Regions from separate parts of the Pseudomonas sp. F-14 TE3482 genome, predicted to be linked through region 1. Evidence: riboswitches for the same ligand, from Rfam matches in the RefSeq annotation. Region 1 holds a riboswitch; the other holds the start of a gene.
The links. Region 1 has a riboswitch for cobalamin ahead of cobO (cob(I)yrinic acid a,c-diamide adenosyltransferase). Riboswitches for the same ligand answer to the same signal wherever they lie in the genome.

Region 1 (8,234 bases):
GGGCATTTTATCTTGACCCGCGGTACCCGCAGCATGAGTGCGCTTTTCGAGCTGCTTGAACGCCTCGATCAGGCCTCCCTTCAAGCCCAGCGCAAGCTGACAATCCCGTTCCTGAAAGAAACCCTTGGTTGGTAAAAAAACCTGATCAAACTCAGGTTTTACACGGGTTTCGGCATATTCCAGGCGTCAACAAACCCGCTTTCCTGCAAGAGGGCAGGCTGCGCAAAGGTTCAAAATGGGCTTAAGCGCTTAGATGTAAACGAGAAACCGAAAAGTCACATACAGATCGATTGAATTTGCAAATGAGGTCGATAGCGGGCATAGTCGCGGCTTCTTTAGAAACTATCAGCCACGGTCGTGCCCATGCTAAATCGCTTCGCACCCCTCGTGCCTCTCGCACTCGTCACCCTGTTGTTCGGTTGCGCTGCCCACTCTCCAGTGTCCCAGCAAGAGCCAAAACAGCAGGTTTCAAATTCAGTTACCGCGCAGTCTTCTTCCGTTCTTTTCCAGGAAGAGCTAGTCACCGATAAAGAACTGGCAGACTTCGCCGGCGGCAAGTCGTACCAGCTTCCGGTTCTCGCCGACAGCATCCTCGAACGTGGCATGTCCCTGATCGGTACCCGTTACCGTTTCGGCGGCACCTCCGAGGCCGGCTTCGACTGCAGCGGCTTCATCGGTTATCTGTTTCGTGAAGAGGCCGGCATGAACCTGCCGCGCTCCACCCGCGAAATGATCAACGTTGACGCTCCTCTGGTTGCTCGCAGCGCCCTCAAACCGGGTGACCTGCTGTTCTTCGCCACCAATGGTCGTCGCGGTCGTGTCAGTCACGCCGGGATCTACCTGGGTGACAACCAGTTCATCCACTCCAGCAGCCGCAAAAGCGGTGGTGTCCGGATTGATAGTCTGGGCGACAGCTACTGGAGCAAAACCTTCATCGAAGCCAAGCGCGCACTCGCGATGGCACCGACTGCGGCCCCGGCTATCGTCACGGCACGCAAGTAAGCGGACAGTTTGTAAGGCGAACTTAAAGTCTTACTTGAAGTTTGCCGCGTAGCCGCTAGAATCCTGATCTATTATTGATGGCAAACCGCCTGCGTTCTGCGCAGGCGGTTTTCTTTTCTGCCTTTTCGGTGGAAAAAGCCGCAGCCAGATCAGGATGTTCTGTTTATGACGATGTCGGCCCGCCTCGCACTCATATTCTTCGCAGCGCTGCTCAGCGCCTGCGCCAGCCGCACACCGCCCCCTGCGCCGATGGTTCGCGCTCCCATTGTTTTCGGTCCTTCCCAAGCCTTTTCCCCTGCGGCAGAAGACGTGCTGTTTCGCGCGCTGGGCCTGGTGGGAACACCTTATCGCTGGGGCGGCAACACGCCGGATTCCGGATTCGATTGCAGCGGTCTGATCGGTTATGTGTATCGCGATGTCGCCGGCATTTCCTTGCCGCGCTCCACCCGCGAGATGATTGGCATGCAAGCCCCCAGTGTCGGCAAGGAAGGCCTGCAAACCGGCGACCTGATTTTCTTCGCCACCAATGGCGGCTCCCAGGTCAGCCACGCCGGTATCTACGTCGGCGAAGGCCGCTTCGTCCACGCGCCAGCCACGGGCGGCACGGTCAAGCTGGACAGCTTGTCCAAGGCTTACTGGCAGAAAGCCTACCTGAGCGCCAAGCGCGTCTTGCAACCCGAGCACTTGGCACATAATCCGTAGTGGAAGTTGTCAGGACCGCTCGCACGCTCTGCCGTAAACGCTGATCCCCTGTGGGAGCGGGCTTGCCCGCGATGACGTCGGCACATTCAACATCGATGTAGTCTGGGCTTTCGCTATCGCGGGCAAGCCCGCTCCCACAGGGTTTTCGTCTTGCAGTGATCATATTATTTAGCCGCGGAAACGCGCCACACCTTGTTCCCCACATCATCCGCCACCAGCAAGCCGCCTTGCTGATCGATCACAACACCCACCGGCCGGCCCATGGCTTTTTCGTCGTCAGTGAGGAAGCCGGTGAGTACATCCACCGGCTGCCCGGTCGGTTTGCCGGCGGTGAACGGCACGAAAATCACTTTATAGCCGCTGTGAGGTTTGCGGTTCCACGAGCCGTGTTGGCCGATGAAGGCGCCTTGGGTGAACGGCGCGGGCAACTTGCTGCCTTCGGCGAACGTCAGGCCCAGTGACGCGGTATGCGGCCCCACCGCATAGTCCGGTGCAATCGCCTTGGCCACCAGATCGGGGTTTTGCGGCTCGACGCGAATGTCGACGTGCTGGCCGTAATAGCTGTAGGGCCAGCCGTAGAACCCGCCATCCTTCACGGATGTGATGTAGTCCGGCACCAGGTCGCTGCCGATTTCGTCACGCTCGTTGACGGCTGTCCACAGTGCGCCGCTCTGCGGTTCCCAGGCCAGGCCGTTTGGATTGCGAATCCCCGAGGCGAAGATCCGATGGTTGCCGGTGGCGCGTTCCACTTCCCAGATCGCCGCGCGACCTTCCTCCTGATCCATGCCGTTTTCGCCGACGTTGCTGTTCGAGCCCACGGTGACGTACAGCTTGCTGCCATCCTTGCTGGCGATGACGTTTTTGGTCCAGTGATGATTCAGCGTGCCGCCCGGCAGGTCGACCACCTTGATGGGCTGCGACTTGATCGCCGTCTCACCGTTTTCATAGTGGAAACGCAGCAGGCGATCAGTGTCGGCGACGTACAGGTCATTGCCGACCAGGGTCATGCCGAAGGGCGAATTGAGGTTTTCCAGGAATACCGTGCGGGTTTCGGCAACGCCATCGTGGTCCTTGTCCCGCAACAGGGTGATGCGGTTCGGGCTGGGGACGCCAGCACCGGCACGGCCCATGACTTTGCCCATGACCCAGCCGCGAATGCCTTGACCATCATCGGGTTTAGGCGGTGCATTGGTTTCGGCCACCAGCACATCGCCGTTTGGTAATACGTAGAGCCAGCGCGGATGATCGAGGCCTTCGGCAAACGCCACCACTTGAGTCCCGGTCGCGGCGACAGGTTTCTTGCCTTCAGGCCAGCCGATCGCCGGGGCGATGTTCACCGTCGGGATCAGGGTTTTATTCGGTTCTGGCAGCTTGGGCGAGGGGCCTGTGCCATCCGAGACTTGCAGGCTGGAGGTTTCACCACAGGCGGCGAGCCCTCCGGCGAGCGCGATGATGAAAACGAGCTGGGGTTTGCGCATTACTGATCTTCCCTATGAATGCATTGACGTAATCATAGAGAAGCGTAGACGTTCGATGGTTCAACCGGTCAGCCGCGGGCTTCCTTGAGCAGAACAGCGATGCCTGGATGGTAGTTGCCGGCTTCATTGCGCAACTTGCGGTAGGCGTAAGGGAAATACCAGGCCACGGCGCAGGTATGTTCCTTTTGCAGGTCGTCGACCATGTCCTGGAGTTCTTCCGGGGTGGCGCTGTGTTGGGCTTTTTGTGGCGCGACAAACAGACAGCCGAGTTTCAGATCGCTGGCGTAGCTGATTCGCTTCGCGTCACTGGTGATGTCCGCCAATGCCTGAGTCAGGTTCAGGCTATTGACCCGTGGCCAGCGCTGGGTGGCCTGGAGATACGCGCGCTCTTCGCTGCTGGCGATAAACAGATCGGCGCGGGCGTTGCGTTCGCCTTCTTCGATCTGTTTGCGGGTCGACGTCTGTGCCAGCGTGACCATTTCTGCCATCCAGGCCGCGGCGCAGAGCAGACCGAGGTTGGCGTTTTCGTCGTACCAGTAAGGTGTATCGTTATCGCCGCGCACGGTGTTGTAGCGGTCGATACAGTCAAACCAGCGTTCCAGTACCGGCCGCAGGAATTCCAGCTTCGGATTGCTGATGATCATGCCTTGCATGTGGCTCACCCTTGTTATTGTGTTGTCAGGTTGTGGCTCTTTGATATCACTGCTGGCAGTGTGGCACAAGATTGGCGTCAGTTAATTGATCGACGGCAGTTATTCGCTCAGCGGTGTCCCGGCTTTAATTGACGCTCCATCCCCAACCCTCTAACCTTCGCGGCTTGTTTCAGGTGCTCTGTGACCTTGGTCGACAGAGTGAAACAGGGAAGCCGGTGAGTGAATTTCTTCCAGCGAAGAATGATCACGATCCCGGCGCTGCCCCCGCAACGGTAAATGAGTAAAAGCTGCGCGAGGGCCTGTCATCAGGCCCTAGCCACTGTGTCGACTGTCGACATGGGAAGGCGCGCAGTCAGGCGCAAGCCGCTCATGAGCCCGGAGACCGGCCTGATTCATCCAACGGCATCACGGTGGGCGATGCCAGGCTTCTTGCCGTCTATTCTTGTGCCTGCCCGCCGTTATCCAGCCCCAACGGAGAGCTCCCCCATGACTGATACTCCCGATCGTGACGAACGCCATCTGGCGCGCATGCTGCGAAAAAAAGCGGTGATCGACGAACGCATCGCCAACTCGCCGAATGAATGCGGTTTGCTGCTGGTGCTTTCCGGTAACGGCAAAGGCAAAAGCAGTTCGGCGTTCGGCATGCTCGCGCGGTCCATGGGCCACGGCATGCAGTGCGGCGTGGTGCAGTTCATCAAGGGGCGCACCAGCACTGGCGAGGAGCTGTTCTTCCGACGCTTCCCGGAGCAAGTGCGTTTTCATGTGATGGGCGAGGGCTTTACCTGGGAAACCCAGGACCGTCAGCGCGACATCGCCGCCGCCGAAGCCGCCTGGGCAGTGTCCCGCGAATTGCTGCGTGATCCGGCCATTGGCCTCGTGGTGTTAGATGAATTGAACATCGCCCTCAAGCACGGCTACCTCGATCTCGATCAGGTGCTCAGCGACTTGCAGGCCCGTCCGCCGATGCAGCACGTGGTGGTCACCGGTCGCGGCGCCAAGCCCGAGATGATCGAACTGGCCGACACTGTCACTGAAATGGGCATGATCAAGCACGCCTTCCAGGCCGGAATCAAAGCGCAAAAAGGCGTCGAGTTGTGAACTGCACTTTATGAATAGCCATCGTCAATGCCCGGCGGTACTGATCGCCGCGCCGGCCTCCGGCCAGGGCAAGACCACTGTCACCGCCGCGCTCGCCCGTTTGCATCGCAATCAGGGGCGCAAGGTTCGCGTGTTCAAATGCGGCCCGGATTTTCTCGACCCGATGATTCTCGAGCGCGCCAGCGGCGCACCGGTTTATCAACTCGACATGTGGATGGTCGGCGAGCAAGAAAGTCGACGGCTGTTGTGGGAAGCCGCTGGCGAAGCCGATCTGATCCTCATCGAAGGCGTCATGGGGCTATTCGACGGTACGCCATCCAGCGCCGATCTGGCGCGGCACTTCGGTGTGCCGGTGCTCGGCGTGATCGACGGCACCGCGATGGCGCAGACGTTTGGCGCGCTGGCCCTGGGCCTTGCGCGTTATCAGCCGGATTTGCCGTTTGCCGGTGTGCTGGCCAATCGGGTCGGCACCGTGCGCCATGCGCAATTGCTCGAAGGCAGCCTGACTGAAGGTTTGCGCTGGTACGGAGCGTTGTCCCGGGAGACCGGCATCGAATTGCCAAGTCGGCATCTCGGCCTGGTTCAGGCCAGTGAATTGAATGATCTCGACCTGCGTCTCGATGCGGCGGCCGACTCATTAGCCAGCAGTTGCGATGTGGCGCTGCCGCCAGCCGTGGAATTCGCCGCGCCTGAAATGATCGCAGCCGAACCGTTGCTGGCCGGTGTGCGGATTGCCGTGGCCCGGGATGAAGCTTTCGCGTTTACCTACGGCGCGAGCCTGGATCTGCTGCGGGCCATGGGCGCCGAATTGACTTTCTTTTCGCCGATCCGCGACAGCGAATTACCTGAGGCAGACAGCCTCTATCTGCCGGGCGGTTACCCTGAATTGCACCATGTAGCGTTGTCGCAAAACACGCCGATGCTGACCGCGATCCGCGCTCACCACGCGGCGGGCAAACCGTTGCTGGCCGAGTGTGGCGGCATGCTGTATCTGCTGGATTCCTTGACCGATGTCGAGGGCACTCGCGCTGAACTGGTTGGCTTGCTGGCCGGTGATGCGGTGATGCAGAAGCGTCTTGCCGCGTTGGCCTTGCAGGCGGTCGAATTGCCGGAAGGTTTGCTGCGTGGGCACACCTATCACCACTCGCTGACCAGCACCGGGCTTGAGCCGATTGCTCGAGGTTTGAGCCCCAATGGCGGACGAGGGGCGGAGGCGGTTTATCGTGAGGGGCGGATGACGGCCTCTTATGTACATTTTTATTTTCCGTCCAATCCATCGGCGATTGCAGCGCTGTTTGTGCCTGACCTTGAGGACGCCTTCGCGAGCAAGCCCGCTCCCACAGGGGGATGCAATTCAAATGTGGGAGCGGGCTTGCTCGCGAAGAGGCCATGACCGACAACACATTTTCCGAAGCCGAACGCGCAGCCGTTTACCGAGCCATCGCCGAGCGCCGCGACATGCGGCACTTCAGCGGCGGCACGGTCGAACCCGAGTTACTGAGACGTCTGCTCGAAGCCGCGCACCAAGCGCCGAGTGTCGGCCTGATGCAGCCCTGGCGTTTCATCCGCATCAGCGACCGGGTACTGCGCGGCAAGATTCAGCAGTTGGTGGAAGAAGAACGCATCCGCACCGCCGAAGCCCTCGGCGAGCGCTCCGACGAATTCATGAAGCTCAAGGTCGAAGGCATCAACGACTGCGCCGAGGTGCTGGTCGCCGCGCTGATGGACGATCGTGAGCGGCATATCTTCGGCCGTCGTACATTGCCGGAAATGGACATGGCCTCGCTGTCCTGCGCCATCCAGAACCTTTGGCTCGCATCCCGCGCCGAAGGCCTTGGCATGGGCTGGGTGTCATTGTTCGAGCCACAAGCGCTGGCGGACTTGCTGGGTTTACCGACCGGGGCCAAGCCTTTGGCCGTTCTTTGTCTGGGGCCGGTCAAGGAATTCTACCCGGCGCCGATGTTGGTACTCGAAGGTTGGGCGCAGGCGCGTCCACTCAGCGAATTGCTGTATGAAAATTATTGGGGAGTGAGTCAATGAGTGTGGCGTTGTTGAGTGTCGCCGCGGTCGCGCTGGATGCGCTGCTGGGTGAGCCCAAACGCTGGCATCCGCTGGTGGCGTTCGGTCGTTTTGCCGATCGCATCGAGCAACGTTTCAACTCCGGTGGCCGCGGCTGGCGCAGTCACGGCGTTACGGCCTGGGTGATGGCGGTCGTGCCGCTGACCTTGTTGGCCACCGCACTTTCCTGGGCGCCTTACGTTGGCTGGATTGTCGAGATTCTCTTGCTCTATTGTGCCCTCGGCATGCGCAGTCTCGGCGAGCACGTCGAGCCGGTGGCCAAGGCCCTGCGCAGCGATGATCTGATCGAGGCGCGCAAACGTGTGGGTTATCTGGTCAGCCGTCAGACCAGCGAACTGGATGAAACCGAAGTCGCCCGCGCCGCCACCGAGTCGGTGCTGGAGAACGGCAGCGATGCGGTGTTCGCCGCGCTGTTCTGGTTTGCCGTGGCGGGTGCGCCCGGCGTGGTGCTCTATCGCCTGAGCAACACGCTTGATGCGATGTGGGGTTATCGCAACGATCGCTTCGAACGTTTCGGTTGGGCTGCGGCGAAGATCGATGATGTTCTGAACTACATTCCTGCACGCCTGGTGGCGTTGACCTACGCGCTGCTGGGTAAAACCCGACTGGCGCTGAAGTGCTGGCGTATCCAGGGCCCAACCTGGGACAGCCCGAATGCCGGGCCGGTGATGGCGGCCGGTGCTGGCGCGCTGGGTGTCGAGTTGGGCGGGGCGGCGATTTATCACGGTGAACTGCATCAGCGTCCGCAATTGGGCGAAGGGGTGCCGGCGGATGCCGATTCCATCGACCGTGGCTGGCAATTGGTCCAGCGCGGGGTATGGTTATGGCTGCTGATTCTCTGCGTGGGGGCTGAATTCTATGCTTGAACACGGTGGCCGCTTGCGCAATGCGGCGCTTGAATACGGCATTGCCGAAGCCGATTGGCTCGACCTGTCCAGTGGCCTGGCGCCTTGGCCATTCCCGGTTCCGGACATCCCGCTGCGGGCCTGGGCGCGGTTGCCAGAAACCGATGACGGTCTGGAGCAGGCTGCCTGCGACTATTACGGTGCGGCTCAGGTGTTGCCGGTGGCCGGGTCGCAAATGGCGATCCAGTTGCTGCCGCGGTTGCGCCGGGCCGGCAAGGTCGGCGTGCTGTCGCCGTGTTACGCCGAACACGCCCAAGCCTGGCGTCGCAACGGGTACATCGTGCGTGAAGTGCTGGAGTCGGAAGTCGATTTCTTTC
Region 2 (8,234 bases), 1.7 Mb from region 1:
GAGCACGCCAGCGACGAAACGCGGCTTGTCCGGGTTCTCGAGAGTTTTCGCATCGGCAATCTTGCGGGCCAGGCGAGCGCCTTCTACGTTCAATTCGTAGGCGAGTTCTTCCATGCCGTAATCGGCCATGGAAATCCGGGTGGCGTTGAAGGTGTTGGTTTCCAGAATGTCGGCGCCGGCGTCCAGATAGGCCTTCTCGATGCCGCCAATCACGTCAGGACGTGTCAGCACCAACAAGTCGTTGTTGCCTTTGACATCGCTCGGCCAGTCGGCGAAGCGTTTGCCACGGTAATCCTGCTCCTCGAGCTTGTAGCTCTGGATCATCGTACCCATGCCGCCATCGAGAATCAGGATGCGCTCTTTGAGGGCGTGCTTGAGAGCTTGAAGGCGAACGCTGCGATCGGACATTTGGACTACTCGGTAAGGCCATGACGAAGGGCCGGAATGATAACAAACCTGTGCGCTTTTGGAGCATGTGCGGGTTTTGCATGAATATCGTTCATGTTGGTGCGCAGGCCAGACCGGTAGAATCGCGGCGTTTTCTCATGATCAGGACCAGGGATATGTCGTATCGCGTCGTCACCAGCCTATTGATGCTGTTTTTAAGCGGGGGCGCCGCTGCGCAAGGTCCGGACATTTCCTACACCCGCGACATTCAACCGACCTTCACTGAAAAGTGCGTGGCCTGCCATGCCTGCTACGACTCCGCCTGTCAGCTCAATCTGGGTAGTGGTGAAGGGGCGGCCCGAGGTGCAACCAAGGCGCCCGTTTATGATGGCGAACGCAGACAGGCCGCAGCGCCGACCCGGCTGTTTTATGACGCCTTTGGCAAACGCGCCTGGCAGCAAAAAGGCTTTTATTCTGTGCTCGACGCCCAAGGCAGCCAGGCGGCGCTGATGGCGCGGATGCTCGAACTGGGCCACAAAACCCCGTTGCAACCCAACGCCAGGTTGCCGGAAGACATCGTCCTGGGCCTGAACCGGGAGAACATGTGCGCCATGCCGGCGGAGTTCGACGGCTATGCCAGCTCTCACCCCAAAGAAGGCATGCCGCTGGCGGTCACCGGCCTGACTGATCAGCAATACCAGACATTGCAACGCTGGTTGGCCTCCGGCGCGCCGATTGATGAACAGGGCCTGGTGCCCAGCGCCAGGGAAGCCTTGCAGGTGGTGCATTGGGAAAACTTGCTCAACGCCCCGGGTGCCCGGGAAAGCCTGGTGGGACGCTGGTTGTTCGAGCACTGGTTTTTGGCGCACCTCTATTTCAAGGACGGCGAGCCGGGGCATTTCTTTCAGTGGGTACGTTCGCGCACACCGACGGGGCAGTCCATTGATTTGATCAACACTCGCCGCCCGAATGACGATCCGGGCACTCAGGTCTATTACCGTTTATGGCCGGTGCAAGGCGTGATCGTGCACAAGACCCACATCACCTATCCGCTCAGCGCGGCGAAGATGGCGCGGATCAAAAGCCTGTTCTACAGCGGCAACTGGCAGGTCAACGCGCTGCCGGGCTATGGGCCGGAACGACGGGCCAATCCGTTCACGACCTTTGAGGCCATCCCGGCTCAGGCGCGTTACCAGTTCATGCTCGATAATGCCGAATACTTTGTGCGCACCTTTATTCGTGGTCCGGTCTGCCGCGGCCAGATCGCCACCGACGTGATTCGCGACAACTTTTGGGCATTGTTCCAGGCCCCGGAGCATGACCTCTATATCACCGACCCGAATTATCGCGGCCAGGCCACGCCGTTGCTGGCGATGCCAGGGCAGAACGATGACGTCGGCAGTGTCCTGAGCCTGTGGCGCGACTACCGTGACAAACGCAACGAGTACGAAGCCTTGCGCCGGGACAGCTACGCCGACCTGCCGGCACCGAGCTGGTCGACCCTGTGGGCCGGCAATGACAACGCGCTGCTGAGCATCTTCCGGCATTTCGACAGCGCCTCGGTGAACAAAGGCCTGATCGGTGACGTTCCGCAAACCATCTGGCTGTTCGATTACCCGTTGCTGGAACGCACGTATTACCAGTTGGCAGTCAACTTCGATGTATTTGGCAACGTATCCCATCAGGCCCAAACCCGGCTGTACTTCGACCTGATTCGCAATGGTGCCGAGCAGAACTTCCTGCGCTTGATGCCGGCCGATTCACGGGACGGCTACCTCGACGATTGGTATCAGAACGGCGGCCAGCTCAAGATGTGGCTGGATTACGAGTACATCGACAACGACAAACCCACGGCACTGACGCTGGACGAGAAGGACCCGAAACGCGATTTCGCCCTGCAATTGCTGGCCCGGTACGGCGAGCTCAATGCCAATCCCGACCCGATCAACCGCTGCGACAATGCCTACTGCTCGCGACCGAACATCGACCCGGCATTGCAGAACGCCGAGCAGGCCCTGAGCCGCCTGACTTCGCGTCCGGCGGCGGGGATGAAGGTCATCGATCACTTGCCGGAAGCCACGATGCTGCGTATCGAGAGCCAAAGCGGCAAGCGCGAGATCTACAGCCTGCTGCGCAACCGGGCCCACAGCAACGTGGCGTTCCTGCTGGGGGAGTCGCGGCGCTATCAGCCGGGGCTCGATACGTTGACGATTTATCCGGGTGTACTCAGCAGCTACCCGAACTTCATGTTCAACATTCCGGCCGGCCAAGTGCCCGCTTTCGTTGATGCGATGGAAACCGCGAAGGACGCTGCCAGTTTCGAGAAAATCGTCGAACGCTGGGGCATTCGCCGCAGCCATCCACAGTTCTGGCAATATTTTCATGACCTGAGCCGCTACATCCACGACACCGACCCGGTGGAAGAGGGCGTGCTGGACATGAACCGCTACGAGAATCTTTGATGCACGAGGTGCCTGCGCTCCCACATTGGATCAGCTGCGCTTTCCCGACAAAAATACTAGGACTTTGTCCGGCGCGATGATTGGCGTAAACTGCGTCCAAGCCTGCGAGGAGTTTCCATGACCGCTATTACCATTACCGACGCCGCCCACGATTATCTGGCTGATCTGCTCTCCAAGCAGAACACCCCGGGTATCGGCATCCGCGTCTTTATCACCCAGCCTGGCACCCAGTACGCCGAAACCTGCATTGCCTACTGCAAGCCGGGCGAAGAAAAACCCGAAGACACCGCGCTGGGGCTCAAAAGCTTCACCGCGTACATCGATCACTTCAGCGAAGCCTTCCTGGACGATGCGGTAGTTGACTACGCCACCGACCGCATGGGCGGCCAACTGACCATCAAGGCGCCAAACGCCAAGGTACCGATGGTCAACGCCGACAGCCCGGTCAACGAGCGCATCAACTATTACCTGCAAACCGAGATCAACCCGGGGCTGGCCAGCCACGGCGGTCAGGTCAGCCTGATCGATGTGGTCGAAGACGGCATCGCCGTGCTGAAGTTCGGCGGCGGTTGCCAAGGCTGCGGCCAGGCAGACGTCACCTTGAAGGAAGGCATCGAGCGCACCTTGCTTGAGCGTATTCCTGAGCTCAAGGGCGTTCGTGACGTGACCGACCATACGCAGAAAGAAAACGCCTACTACTAAGGTGTTCGCTGCGACATAAAAAAACGGTGCTGTGGCGAGGGAGCTTGCTCCCGCTCGACTGCGAAGCAGTCGCAAACCAGCCGATGCATTTTTCCGTGATGAATGCGTTGGTTGATATTGGGACCGCTGCGCGGTCCAGCGGGAGCAAGCTCCCTCGCCACAAGTGCTTCAGGGCCTGTACAAATGCGCATGCCCCGCGCGATACAACGATGATTCACTGAAGTGATCGCTGCCCAACACCCGGCCCACCAGAATCAGCGCCGTCCGGCGAAATCCCTTGGCTTGAACCTTCCCGGCAATATCCGCCAGCGTCCCCACCACCCAATCCTGATCCGGCCAGGTTGCCCGATGAATCACCGCAATCGGGCAATCGGCGCCGTAGTGCGGCAGCAATTCAGCAAGGATTTTCTCCAGATGATTAACCCCCAAGTGGATCGCCATGGTCGCCCCATGCTGCGCCAGACTGCCCAGTTCTTCACCGGCGGGCATCGCGGTCTTGTCGGCGTAGCGGGTCAGAATCACGCTTTGTGACACGTCCGGCAGGGTCAGTTCAGCACCCAAAAGCGCCGCGCAGGCGGCGGTGGCGGTGACGCCGGGAATGATTTCGAAAGGGATGTCGAGTTCACGCAGGTAGCGAATCTGCTCGCCAATCGCCCCGTACAGGCTCGGATCGCCGGAGTGCACCCGGGCTACGTCCTGGCCGTTGGCATGGGCGGTCTTGATCAGCTCGATGATCTGTTCCAGGTGCAATTCGGCGCTGTTGACCACCTGTTCGGCGCGGTGGCCGTCCAGTACAGCGGCGGGCACCAGGGAGCCTGCATAGATGATGACCGGGCAGCTACGAATCAGCCGCTGGCCTTTGACGGTGATCAGTTCCGGGTCGCCGGGGCCTGCGCCAATGAAGTAGACGGTCATCGTCGTTTCCTGTCAGAAAAAGGGTATGGGCACGCTTCAGATGAAGATTGCTCATGATCGAAGGCGGGGATTATCGGGGATTTTACGCGGCGCTGGCCAATGCGAGGGTGGCCTGGGCGTATTTTTGTCGTGGAATCAGCAGCTTTGCCGGTGCTTGAGCCAATTGTTCGGCCAGTGCCAGCGCGGCACTTTCCGCTACGCCGTAACAGCCGGTGCGTTCGAACGCGATGTCCGAGTGGTGGCTGAGTTGCGGTTCATAACCGGCCAATTGTTCGCTGCTGAAATACATCAACGGCAATGCCAGCTGTTCGGCCAGTTCGATCAGGGCGGGTTCTTCGCGCTTCAGGTCAATGCTGGCCAAGGCCTTGATCTCACGGAGCTCGATTTGATGGGCCTGTAACGCTTGATCAAGCAGCGCCCGCAGCGTGCTGACGGGGCAGCCGCGCTGGCAGCCCAGGCCGACCACCAGGGTCGGCGCTGCGCTGACGTCAGTCATGCGGAGTATTGGCCATCGCTTTTGCGGCGGAACAACCAGGCGCTGATCAGGCCCAGGGCCAGCCAGAACGCCATGTTGGTCAGCTGCGAAGCGATTTTGAACTGCGCTTCCAGGGCTTGCGGCGCGAGCATCGAATGGACTTCCGGTTGAGGCGCGCCAATCACATGAGGCACGGCCAGGATCGCCACACCAAGGATCTTCATCAGCCAGTGGCGGCTGAATGCGATCAGCGCGATGCCGACTGCTGTGGACGCGGCGGTGCCAATCCACCAAATCTGCCGTTGCGCCAGATCCGCCGCGGCAGTGCCCGGCAGCTCAGGTGGCAGGCCGAGGGTGGGCGCCAGCACGAACGTCGCGTAACCGGCCAGACCCCAGAGCAGGCCCTGAGAGGTACGGCGTGGAGCGCGCAAGGTGTAGAGGCCCGCGAGCATCAGGGCGAAACCCACCGCCACCACCAGATTGCCGCCGGTGGTCGACAGCACGCGCTGCCAGCCGTCTTCCGGCTCCCAGGCTTCGGCATCGTGGGTGTGAGCGGTGACAGCTCCCGCGGCGTGCTCGTGGATTTCAACCGCGGCCGGCTCGGATTTTTCGTAGGTCTCGGCCTGCAGAATCAGCGGAGCCACCCAGAAGCTTTGCAGCAGGGTCAGCAGCAGGGCGGCCAGCAGCCCGGTGAAACCTGCGGTTTGCGCAATACGCTTGATCATGTCAGCAGGTCTCAATGGCACGGGAATGCGGCGCTGTGACGGGTATCGTGCGCGGCGTTGTGTACCGCTTCGATGTGCGAGAAACCGGCGAAATACACAAGGCTGGCGCCAAGAATCGACGCACAAAAAGCGGCGGTCAGGCGTTGGCTCAGGGTAGTGGTGGTGCTGATCGTGCTCTTTTTATCGGTGTTGCTGGCGGTGCTGCTGATGATCGACATGGCGCTTCCCTCTGGTCTGTCAGCGGGTGAATAGAGCGCATGAAAACCTCCGTACGCCGGGGCAGGCAGAGATTTCGAACAGCGCCCGCCCACCGCGGGTTTGTTATTCAGTGAACGTAAAAGTCACTTTGTGTTGCGGGCCGGTCTCCGGGCTCGCGAGGGGCAGGGCTTGTGCCCAAACCTGCAAGCATCACCTTCCCATGCCGTATGACGGGCACAGTGGATTTGACGCTTCACTCGCTTACCGTTGCGGGGGCAGCACCGGACTGACATGGCTTTAGAGTAAAGCACATGATTCACCGGTTTCCCGTTTCACCCTGTGAAGGGCACCCGTAACAAGGCGTGTAGGAGAGCATGGGCGGGGGTTGGGCGTCAATTGGCAAGGGTTCTCAACTGACACCAAATACCTGTGGCGAGGGAGCTTGCTCCCGCTCGGCTGCGAAGCAGTCGTAAAACCATGCACTGCATATCTACAGGCAGACCGCATGTATCTGATTGTGACCGCTTCGCGCTCGAACGGGAGCAAGCTCCCTCGCCACAGGCAAACCCCCACAGGTGATCACATTCTCCTATAGGACATTGACCCGCCCCCACACGATGCGTAGCCTTGCGCTTTCGAGGTTCTTCGGCGTCTGCCGAAGCTAAGAAGGGAACGCGGTCGATGCCGCGGCTGCCCCCGCAACTGTGAACGGTGATGTTCGCTGCCACGCCACTGCAAGCCCTGATCCATCAGGTTCGCGGGAAGGCGCAGCGAATGCCAGGCTGACTCGCCCGGCACACCGTCAGCCAGGAGACCTGCCTCGATACAGATTCTCACTACAACCGGGCGGGGTGATCCGGTGGCGGAACTCTTGCGCGCGTGCATCCGCCGCTGCGATTGTCGTCCCGTATGCCCGCCACCTTGCCAAAGGGCATCCGATGAAAACACTGGCCAAACTCCCTGTCACCATCGTTACCGGCTTCCTCGGCTCGGGCAAAACCACCTTGCTGCGCCACATGCTCGACAACGCCCAGGGCCGTCGCATCGCGGTGATCGTCAACGAGTTCGGCGAGCTGGGCATCGACGGCGAAATCCTTAAGCAGTGCTCGATCGGTTGTACCGAAGAAGAAGCCAACGGCCGCGTCTACGAACTGGCCAACGGCTGCCTGTGCTGCACGGTTCAGGAAGAATTCTTCCCGGTGATGCGCGAACTGGTCGCTCGTCGCGGCGACCTCGACCACATTCTGATCGAAACTTCGGGTCTGGCCCTGCCAAAACCTTTGGTTCAAGCCTTCCAGTGGCCAGAAATCCGCAGCGCCTGCACCGTTGACGCGGTGATCACCGTGGTCGACAGCCCGGCCGTCGCTGCTGGCACCTTCGCTGCGTTCCCGGATCAAGTGGATGCCCAGCGCAAACTCGACCCGAACCTGGACCACGAATCGCCGCTGCATGAGCTGTTCGCCGACCAACTGGCCAGCGCCGATCTGGTGATCCTCAACAAGGCCGACCTGATCAGCGCCGCAGACCTGGCCCGCGTGCGCCTGGAAGTCGCCGAAGAACTGCCGCCAGCGGTGAAAGTCATCGAGGCCAGCAGCGGTCGTCTGCCACTGGACGTGCTGATCGGCCTCGGTGCCGGCTCCGAAGAACACATCGACAGCCGCCACAGCCATCACGATCATCACCATGAAGGCGAAGACGATCACGATCATGACCATGACGCGTTCGATTCCATCTCCATCGAGCTGCCACAAGCCGACGAAAGCCTGCTGATGGACGCGCTGACGCAACTGGTGGTCCAGCACGGCATCCTGCGGGTCAAAGGTTTCGCGGCGGTACCGAACAAGTCGATGCGCCTGCTGATCCAGGGTGTGGGCACGCGTTTCGACAAGCACTTCGACCGTCAGTGGGGCGCTGAAGAAGCGCGCACCACCCGTCTGGTGTTGATCGGTCAGGATCTGGACGCCACTGCACTCGAAGCGCAATTGCGCGCTGCGCTCAGCGTTTAAACCATGCACCTGCTCAGGACTCAGCCCGGCGGTTTCGTGTCGGATGACAACATTGCCGACCTTGGACAAACCCCCGCCGAGCTGGTGATCCTGTGCAGCGGCGATTCCAGCCTGGCATTGCTAGCCGAAGCGGCGCAGCAGTTGCCCGACGATTACCCGAGCCTGCGCCTGGCCAATCCGATGCAGGTGCAGAATCACGCCTCGGTCGATCTCTACGTCGACGAAGTGCTGCGCCACGCCAAGGTGATTCTGATCTCGCTGCACGGCGGCATCGCCTATTGGCGTTACGGCATTGAGCGGCTTGTGGAATTGTCCGAGCGCGGTGTGCAGCTGATTCTGGTGCCGGGGGACGATCGCCCGGACC

Region 2: it holds a riboswitch for cobalamin, as region 1 does, so the genes downstream of both, cobW (cobalamin biosynthesis protein CobW) here and cobO (cob(I)yrinic acid a,c-diamide adenosyltransferase) in region 1, are expected to answer to the same signal.

The regions. Positions count from the first base shown of each region.
Region 1 is NZ_JBRJII010000001.1:5,868,019-5,876,252, reverse strand. Features, by position in the region: gene hda (DnaA regulatory inactivator Hda) at 1-135, shown strand, start outside; gene AB7M26_RS26635 (C40 family peptidase) at 364-1,002, shown strand; gene AB7M26_RS26630 (C40 family peptidase) at 1,168-1,704, shown strand; gene AB7M26_RS26625 (PQQ-dependent sugar dehydrogenase) at 1,869-3,182, opposite strand; gene AB7M26_RS26620 (hypothetical protein) at 3,251-3,835, opposite strand; cobalamin riboswitch at 3,990-4,240, shown strand; gene cobO (cob(I)yrinic acid a,c-diamide adenosyltransferase) at 4,322-4,933, shown strand; gene AB7M26_RS26610 (cobyrinate a,c-diamide synthase) at 4,944-6,326, shown strand; gene bluB (5,6-dimethylbenzimidazole synthase) at 6,323-6,973, shown strand; gene cbiB (adenosylcobinamide-phosphate synthase CbiB) at 6,970-7,878, shown strand; gene cobD (threonine-phosphate decarboxylase CobD) at 7,871-8,234, shown strand, end outside.
Region 2 is NZ_JBRJII010000001.1:4,146,901-4,155,134, forward strand. Features, by position in the region: gene metH (methionine synthase) at 1-408, opposite strand, end outside; gene AB7M26_RS18830 (fatty acid cis/trans isomerase) at 564-2,849, shown strand; gene nfuA (Fe-S biogenesis protein NfuA) at 2,967-3,551, shown strand; gene cobM (precorrin-4 C(11)-methyltransferase) at 3,720-4,466, opposite strand; gene AB7M26_RS18845 (cobalamin biosynthesis protein) at 4,549-4,962, opposite strand; gene AB7M26_RS18850 (CbtA family protein) at 4,959-5,666, opposite strand; gene AB7M26_RS18855 (CbtB domain-containing protein) at 5,678-5,884, opposite strand; cobalamin riboswitch at 6,006-6,233, opposite strand; cobalamin riboswitch at 6,486-6,701, shown strand; gene cobW (cobalamin biosynthesis protein CobW) at 6,803-7,870, shown strand; gene cobN (cobaltochelatase subunit CobN) at 7,874-8,234, shown strand, end outside.